2 regions of the Shewanella sp. SM71 genome follow, and region 2 is predicted to be linked to the other one. Evidence: riboswitches for the same ligand, from Rfam matches in the RefSeq annotation. Region 2 holds a riboswitch; the other holds the start of a gene.
The links. A riboswitch is a leader RNA that binds a small molecule or an ion and turns the genes downstream of it on or off. The one in region 2 is predicted to bind lysine.
Positions count from the first base shown of each region.

Region 1: it holds a riboswitch for lysine, as region 2 does, so the genes downstream of both, lysC (lysine-sensitive aspartokinase 3) here and L5L97_RS07910 (Na+/H+ antiporter NhaC family protein) in region 2, are expected to answer to the same signal.

Region 1 is NZ_JAKKRW010000014.1:14,829-19,405, reverse strand. It holds gene arcA (two-component system response regulator ArcA) at 1-607, opposite strand, end outside; gene L5L97_RS14355 (DUF3293 domain-containing protein) at 1,196-1,630, shown strand; lysine riboswitch at 1,731-1,905, shown strand; gene lysC (lysine-sensitive aspartokinase 3) at 2,056-3,411, shown strand; gene L5L97_RS14345 (succinylglutamate desuccinylase/aspartoacylase family protein) at 3,413-4,534, shown strand.
Region 2 is NZ_JAKKRW010000006.1:157,573-162,149, reverse strand. It holds gene L5L97_RS07930 (amidohydrolase family protein) at 1-412, opposite strand, end outside; gene L5L97_RS07925 (H-NS family nucleoid-associated regulatory protein) at 629-1,021, opposite strand; gene L5L97_RS07920 (electron transfer flavoprotein subunit beta/FixA family protein) at 1,332-2,081, shown strand; gene L5L97_RS07915 (electron transfer flavoprotein subunit alpha/FixB family protein) at 2,082-3,008, shown strand; lysine riboswitch at 3,104-3,300, shown strand; gene L5L97_RS07910 (Na+/H+ antiporter NhaC family protein) at 3,380-4,577, shown strand, end outside.

The sequences.
Region 1 (4,577 bases), on a different contig from region 2:
CGTCTACAGTACGATCGTGTGGCTTAAGTTCACGGCCAGTCATTTTCATCAGTAGATCGGCACGAGTCAAAATTTTGCCTGGGTTTTCAACAAAGTGCAGCATAGCGCGGAACTCGCTACGTGGCAGTTTGTAAGATTCACCCTGTGGGCTCACTAATGAACGGCTGTTGATCTCTAAGCTCCAATCATTGAAGCGGTAGTATTCTACTGAGCTCTTTTCTTCGACTTCAGCGCCAGCGCTGTTGACACGAGTCAGAAGGTTACGAGCACGAATCGTTAATTCACGTGGGTTGAACGGCTTGGTAATATAATCGTCCGCGCCAATTTCAAGTCCAAGAATTTTGTCGACTTCGTTGTCACGACCTGTCAGGAAGATAAGACCGATGTTGTTGATTTCACGTAGTTCACGTGCCAACAATAGACCATTCTTACCTGGCAAGTTAATGTCCATAACGACCAAGTTAATTTTGTTTTCCTGCATAGCCTTATGCATTTCTGCGCCATCATTGGCCTCAGTTACCACATACCCTTCTGCCTCGAAAATACTTCTCAGCGTGTTACGGGTAACGGCTTCATCTTCAACGATCAGAATGTGCGGATTTTGCATATTATTTACCTAAATTTTAATCAGTTTATACTAACCAATAAGAGCAACTTACTTCGGGCTCTTATATTCATAAAAGCGTTGATACTTCCTTGAACTGCTTTGTGCTCAAAAGGAAAATCTTTACGGTGACATCTATATCTGGATGTAGATTAAGTGCACGTTTAAGTGTAATACGAGAAAACGTAATCAGTACCAACTTCGATAAGCAATAGTTAGAATAAGTTCCTTAACTATTGTTTTTTTTAAATGTTTAAAAGACAAATCAAATGTAGAACAGATTTTAAACAGATGCCCGGTCAGTTCACGTTACTTTAAGCGATATATGTAACAAACTGTATTGAACGATAAGCATCTTGCTCAATCTGTTTCAACTCACCAGTACGTACATTGTACTCGTTTTAGTCATTTGTTAACAAATGAAATGTTAACAAATTTTAGGTGAGCAGGGGTTTTTACCATGATATTTACTTTAGCTATTGATTAGTATAACTAATGTATTTCTTATTCCTGTGAGCCAGTTCACGCCTCTTTGGATTTTACAATCACTCTGCTACACTAGCTTGGGTTCATTTTTCGACTAGACTACCAATGGACAATACGACTCAAAATTTGTGGCAATGTTACCAAGCGCCGTTGTTTTTGCTGACTCAAGCATTATCCTGTGATTTTTCCTTTGCTGTTATTACCGCTCATAATCCCGCTTCAAAGCTTCTCTCTCCTAGCCAAAACCGTTTACTCGATCGCCAACTTCTCCGTGAAATTGAATTACTCGGTAGCCCTTATCGTGCTTTAGTGGGCGCAGCACCGGATTTATCCCACATGGAAAAAAGTTGGGCCGTGTTTATCGATAGAACGATGGCATTGCAATTGGGTAAGAAATTTAATCAATATGCGATTTATGTTGTCGAACAAGGGGATGTGAGCTTAGTGCCTTGCACCTTGGATGGACATGATGAAGTGTGTTTAGGTAAATTTAGAGATTATGTGCAGCTGGTATACGAGCTACCCGATTTGAACACTTAGTTGTTTTCAAAAGATTTTATTTAAATTGTTCATTTGTTATGAAATTAGCATTGACTTCATTAGGGGTTTATTGCTACTTTTTTCGTCCCTTTCCTAGGAAAGGAACAGAAGAGGAGCGTTAACTAGGTAGTCGGTCAGAGGAGCACAAACTCCAGCGATGACTGATGAGGGAGATTAACGCCGAGGCATAGATATGGTTGCTGCATGTTTATGTCGGTCGCTCAGGCTGAATCCTGACGATTGTCACCTGTAATTGGTGGAGAGCTTCTGGTGACGATTGCTGTTTCCCTTCTTTTGGGGTGCGTTATCATTGAGCACCAGGCTCTTCGAACGAAGTCAGTTCGGAGTGTGATCATGTTAGTTATTCAATATCTTATTCAATCTGCATTTATTTGTTGCCCTACGTGTTTCACGGAGGTGCGCTAATGTCCCTCGTTGTTGCAAAATTTGGTGGCACCTCAGTCGCCGACTATAACGCTATGAATCGCTGTGCCGATATAGTGTTAGCTAATCCTCATTGTCGTTTAGTCGTGGTCAGCGCTTCGAGCGGCGTGACGAATCTACTAGTGGAATTGACCCAAGAATCGATCAACGACGATGGCCGATTACAGCGATTAAAACAAATTGCCCAAATTCAATATGCGATTTTAGATAAGCTCGGTCGTCCTAACGATGTGGCCGCCGCATTAGATAAATTATTGAGTCGTATGTCGGTATTGAGTGAAGCGCTTGCATCACAACGCAGCAAAGCGACCATGGATGAGTTGTTGTCCCTCGGTGAGCAATGTTCTTCAGCGTTGTTTTCGGCGGTGATCCGTGAGAAAGGTGTCAACTCAAGTGCCTTTGATGTGCGCCGAGTGTTACGTACTGACAGCCACTTTGGCCGCGCCGAACCTCAGGTCGAGCAGATTGCGACTCTAGCTCGTGATTATCTACAGCCACTGTTAGCGGAACAAGTGATTGTCACGCAAGGCTTTATCGGTGCCGATGACGCCGGTCAAACGACCACGTTAGGTCGCGGCGGTAGTGATTATTCTGCTGCGTTGTTAGCCGAAGCGCTACGCGCCTCAGCGGTCGAAATTTGGACCGATGTCGCTGGGATTTATACAACCGATCCGCGCCTTGCGCCCAATGCTTTTCCGATTGCCGAGATCAGTTTCAATGAAGCCGCCGAGATGGCGACCTTTGGTGCCAAGGTATTGCATCCTGCGACTATTCTTCCTGCCGTTCGTCAGCAAATTCAAGTGTTTGTGGGTTCAAGTAAAGAGCCTGAAAAAGGCGGGACTTGGATCCGTCATCAAGTGGAAGATGCGCCCGTATTCCGTGCTGTGGCTTTGCGCCGCGATCAAACCCTGTTAAATCTTCACAGCTTGCAAATGCTGCATGCGCAGGGCTTTTTAGCGGAAACCTTTGCGACATTAGCGCGACATAAGATCAGTGTGGATTTGATTACCACATCAGAAGTGAATGTGTCTCTAACCCTCGATAAAACCGGTTCAGATTCAAGTGGTCAAGGTCTGTTGAGTGAGGCATTGCTGCAAGAATTATCACAGCATTGTCGTGTGCGAGTTGAAGATGGATTGGCCTTAGTGGCGATTATCGGTAATCGTATTGCGACGACGCCGGGTATTTGTCGCCGTGTATTTGAAGTGTTAGAACCACACAATGTTCGGATGATTTGCCAAGGTGCCAGCCCACATAATCTGTGTGTGTTAGTGGCCGAATCGGAAGCGGCGCAAGTGGTTAAATCGCTGCATCAAAATCTGTTCGAAGGCGTTTAGTATGTTGCCGACAACATCGTCTCTGCAAATCGGGGAGCTTGCCGCAGGGCAAGCACTTACTTTGCCTATCTACCATTTCAAACCGAGTGACGATAAGGCGACTGGCCCCAAAGTGTATATTCAGGCCAATGTCCACGGTGCTGAAGTTCAAGGTAATGCGGTGATTTATCAGTTGATGAAGCAGCTTGAACACTGTGACATCCGCGGCGAAATCACCTTAGTGCCATTGGCCAATCCACTCGGGATCAACCAAAAAAGTGGTGAGTTTACCCTTGGCCGATTTGATCCTATTACAGGCGCGAACTGGAATCGTGAGTATTTGAATCATGCAATCGATTTGCCGACTTGGTATGGGGAACATGCCAAGCTGAGTGATAGCGAACTGATCCAAGCCTATCGCAGTACTTTGGTTGAAGCTTGTCAGCAAAAATTGCGTCATGAATGGGGCATTACTACTGGCCATCGGCTCGCGGTTAATCTGCAGATTATGGCCCACAGCGCGGATATAGTGCTCGATCTACATACAGGTCCTAAATCCTGTAAGCACTTGTATTGTCCTGAATATGACTTAGCTGCTGCGCAGTTTTTGTCGATCCCTTATACGCTCATTATCCCCAATGCCTTTGGTGGCGCCATGGATGAGGCGGCGTTTTGTCCTTGGTGGCAATTGAGTGATTTTGCAAAATCTCAAGGGCGCGATTTAGGGGTTGCAGTGTCAGCGTTAACCTTAGAATTGGCGAGTCAAGAGCGTGTCTGTCTTGAGGATGCGTTGGTTGATGCTCAAGGGATTTTGGCGTATTTAAGCCACCGAGGCGTAATAGCTGAAACCGTTGCGCCTGCTAAAATGTCGCGCTTTGGTTGTTACCTTAAAGACTATAAAAAGTATCACGCGCCAAGTTCTGGCTTAGTGGAATACCTTGCACCTGTGGGTGAGCCATTGGCTGCGGGGCAGCCCTTAGTGAATTTGCTGCGAATGGATTTATACGGTACGGCGGATGAGCTAAAAACGGTCAGTTTGCCGCAGGACTGCGTGCCGATTTTGCACTTTGCTTCGGCGTCAGTGCACCAAGGAACTGAGCTTTATAAAGTGATGACCACTGTGTTTGAGTTGCCAACGACATAATCGCCCGCTTAGAGCATAAGCATTAGCTCATAACATTCAGCTT
Region 2 (4,577 bases):
AAACGTAATTAAACCATTCTTTTTCAGAATGAATTGCACCATTTTCCGCATTACCACCGATACGCTTTATATCATAGACGGGGCGAGTGAGCTTAAGTTTGGGATATTCGAATTCAATCCCATAATCGGTAAAAGGATCGATAAATCCGGGATAAATTGTATAACCACTCAAATCGATTCTAAATGCGCCAGCGGGAATGTCGTTGTGCTCAATAATGGCTTTAATTCGATTATTTTCAATTAATAAAGTGGCATCGCTTAAACGTTTTCCCGGTGCAATAATTAATTCAGCATGGGTAAATGCAGTGAGTTTACTGGATGTTGTTCCAGTATTGAGCTGGGCAAATGTTGTTTGTGATACTAAGCTAGCGATTATGCTGCAGCTTATCATTATCTTATTGTTTATCTGCATTATTTTATTCAATCGAGTGAGGGTGAACAAAGAGTAACTGAAAGCAGATGTAAATACTAAGGCTGAATTGTAACGTAATTTGAGTGGGAGTGAGGTGCGGAATTAACGGCTGTCGTTTAAGTTTGAAATGATTGATGGATATAAAAAAGCTCGCAACTAATGCGAGCTTTTATGCAAACTTGTGTTGGCAAATTAGCGCCATCACACTTGGCTGGATTAGATTAAGAAATCTTCCATAGAACGACCTTTGTTGATCTCGTTCTTAAATACGGTAGGCATACGGCCTTGGCCAGTCCATTGAACCATTTCACCGTCAACTTCAATTTGGTATTTGGCTGGACGAGGAGCGCGTTTCTTCGCAGCAGCTTTAACAGCTACGCCACCTAAGTCATCAATTGATAAACCAACGGCTTCCATTTGTTGACGGATTTCTTCAATCTTAGCATTACGAGCTGCCATGGCTTGTTCTTCTTCCTCAGCCATAGACTCGCGTTCTACTAAAATTTTATCTAATTTGTCGGCTAAATCACGTAACTCTTCAACGCTAAGTTCTTTTACTGCAGCTTTAAAACGACGGCCGTGAGTTAATATCTCTAAAAATTCGCTCATATCTATTTTCGTCCCACTCTATTTTTAATACAGGATAATGGTGAACAACACCTAAATGATAGAAACTAATATAGCTCGAATCAAATAAAATTATGCGTTTTAAGGAAATTAAATATTATTTATTTTTTGAACTTTTCTTATTCCCTCAAATAAGTGTCCAAAAAAGTGGCCGTTGCAGCGGATTAAAAAATACAAACAGGCGTTTGACTTTGGTTGACGTTAACGTTAACAGGACGTAAAGTTGCTCTATCCTGCATTGGTATTAACCAATGTTTTGTCCATGTACATGAAAGTGTAGGAAGGAAACCCTATGAAAGTATTGGTGCCCGTTAAGCGCGTTGTTGATGCCAATGTGAAGGTCAGGGTCAAAGCTGACAATACAAGTGTTGACACTGCAAACCTAAAAATGGCGTTGAACCCTTTTTGTGAAATCGCAGTAGAAGAAGCGGTTCGTTTAAAAGAAGCGGGTAGCGCTACTGAAGTGGTTGTTGTCAGTATTGGTAATAAAACCGTGCAAGAACAACTGCGTACCGCGCTTGCATTAGGCGCAGATCGTGCGATTCATATCGATACTGAAGAAGAGCTCGTGCCATTGTCTATCGCCAAATTGCTCAAAGCGGTACAAGACAAAGAACAAGCAGAGCTGGTGATTTTTGGTAAGCAATCCATCGATGGTGATAATAACCAAACTGGCCAAATGTTTGCCGCGTTAATGGATATGCCACAGGCGACCTTTGCTTCAGAAATCAAATTAGAAGCGAATACATTACAAGTCACCCGTGAAATTGACGGCGGCATGCAAACTCTCAAACTGCCTTTACCTGCTGTCGTGACTGCCGATCTACGTTTGAACGAACCCCGTTACGCTTCATTGCCTAACATAATGAAAGCCAAGCGTAAGCCATTAGAAGTATTTACTGTGGCAGACTTAGGCGTGACGTTAAAGAGTCACCAAACGATTGTGAAGGTCACTCCGCCAGCTGAACGTAAAGCGGGCATCATGGTAGCGTCGGTAGCTGAGCTAGTTGAAAAGTTAAAAAATGAAGCGAAGGTGATCTAAATGGCCATTTTAGTATTAGCTGAACATGATAATGCTGCACTGAAACTCGATACGGCAAAAATTGTTACCGCCGCCCGCGCCATAGGCGATGAAGTACATGTCTTGGTTGCGGGTCACCAATGTGGCGCGGTTGTCCAAGCGGCGCAGGCACTACAAGGCGTTAGCCAAGTACTCGTTGCCGATGCCAGCGTGTATGAAGCGCATTTAGCGGAAAATTTTGCCAAATTGCTGGTGGACTTAGCGCCAAACTATGGTCACATTCTGGCCTCGGCTTCAAGTTTAGGTAAGGACACGCTTCCGCGCGTTGCGGCATTATTAGATGTCGCGCAAATCTCAGAAGTTATTACCGTCGTCAATGCCGATACCTTTGTGCGCCCTGTGTATGCGGGTAACGCCTTAGCGACAGTGCAAAGCCATGATGCCATTAAAGTGATGACAGTGCGCGCCAGTGCGTTTGACGCTGCGCCAGAAGGTAACAGTGCGGCTGTGACGACACTTGATAAAGTGTTTGAAGCGAGAACTCAGTTTGTTTCTCAATCGCTGACAGTTTCTGCCCGTCCAGAGTTAGGCAATGCTGGCATTATCGTATCTGGCGGCCGAGGCATGGGCAGTGGTGAAAACTTCGGCATGTTAGAGCAACTTGCTGACAAGCTCGGTGCAGCAGTTGGCGCATCACGCGCCGCAGTTGACGCAGGTTTTGTGCCTAACGATTTACAAGTGGGTCAAACCGGTAAAATCGTTGCGCCAAACTTGTATATTGCCGTCGGTATTTCTGGCGCGATTCAGCATTTAGCCGGCATGAAAGACGCTAAAGTCATCGTTGCAATCAACAAAGATCCTGAAGCGCCGATTTTTCAAGTTGCCGATTATGGACTCGTTGCAGATCTGTTTGAGGCGGTTCCTGAGCTGATTACAAGTCTCAGTTGATTTTATCTGTGATCTAGGTCACATTAAGTGGCTTTGCGGTAGCATCTGCTAAGCCGCTTATGTTTTTATGTGCCTCACGCCCGTGCAAGGGCGTTCTTAGAAGTAGAGGCGCGCCAAATATTAGTAGTGATCAGTAGGGTGATTCCGTTGATCGATTGCGAAAGGATTTGGTGCCGAAGTGGTTCGATTTATCACGATCAACTGCTGGGGTTGTACCTAATAGGTGCAGCACTGCCATAGTATTTTCCGATATGGATATTGGGAATAGTTACTATGGAGCGCTACTGATAGGACAGGTGACCTTGGGTATCTATTGCCTTTTCCCACCAGTTCAGTCGCCCTCCATTCGTATTTAACGAAGATAATAATCAATGACTGTTATGAATTATGCCGATTCGGCACTTTCCTTGTTGCCGCCTGCGGTGGCTATCGTGTTGGCGATCTTGACTCGCCGTGTACTGCTTTCTTTGGGGTTAGGTATTTTAATTGGTGCTTTATTGCTCAATCAATTTTCACCTTTAGCAACGGGTGAGTTTGTATTTAATGGCGTTAAAGGGCTTTTTTGGACTGATAAAGGTCTAAATTCGTGGAACTTATATATTCTCGGTTTCTTAATTGTACTGGGAATGATTACAGCGTTAATTACCGTAAGTGGCAGCGCGCGGGCTTTTGCCGATTGGGCTCGTTTACATATACGTAATAAACGTGATGCTAAACTATTGACCATGTTTTTAGGTTGCGTAGTTTTTATTGATGATTATTTCAATAGTTTAGTTGTTGGTTCGGTCGCTCGACCTGTTACCGATCGTTATTATGTTTCCCGTGCTAAGTTAGCTTATTTATTAGATTCTACTGCCGCGCCTGTGTGCGTTATTTCTCCAGTTTCGAGCTGGGGCGCTTATATTATCGCACTCATTGGCGGGATATTAACTGCCCATGGTTTTGCTGATACGGGTCATTTGAGTATTTTTATTCAAATGATCCCGATGAACTTTTACGCAATCTTCTCCTTGTTATTATTACTTTTTGTTGTCTTTATGGGATTAGATGTTGGGCCAATGCGTGAGCATGAGCTCAATGCCCAACGTGGTAATTTATACGATGAGTCTAAAGGATTACCGCCTGGGGCGAACGCGGATTTACCTGAAGCCGAAACCGGTAAGATTTTAGGTCTATTTCTGCCGATTACCGTGTTGGTATTTGCAACCCTCTATTTTATGATTAACAGTGGCGCTCAAGTACTCGCGGCGGAAGGGATTGAATTTAATATTATTTCTGCTTTTGAGAAAACCGATGTCAGTTCATCGCTTTTCTTTGGTGCATTAATTGGTCTAGCGGTTTCGCTGATATTGAATTTAGTGCAAGGCGTTGAGAAATTGATGATAGTCAAAGGTATAGTGCAGGGCGCTCGCTCTATGCTGCCAGCGATTTATATCCTGTTATTTGCTTGGACAATCGCAGGTGTGATTGGTCAACTCGAAACCGGTAAGTTTATGGCGAGTTTAGCAACAGGAAATATTCCGTTCGCGTTTTTACCCGCCTTAATGTTTGTGCTAGCAGGTATTACCG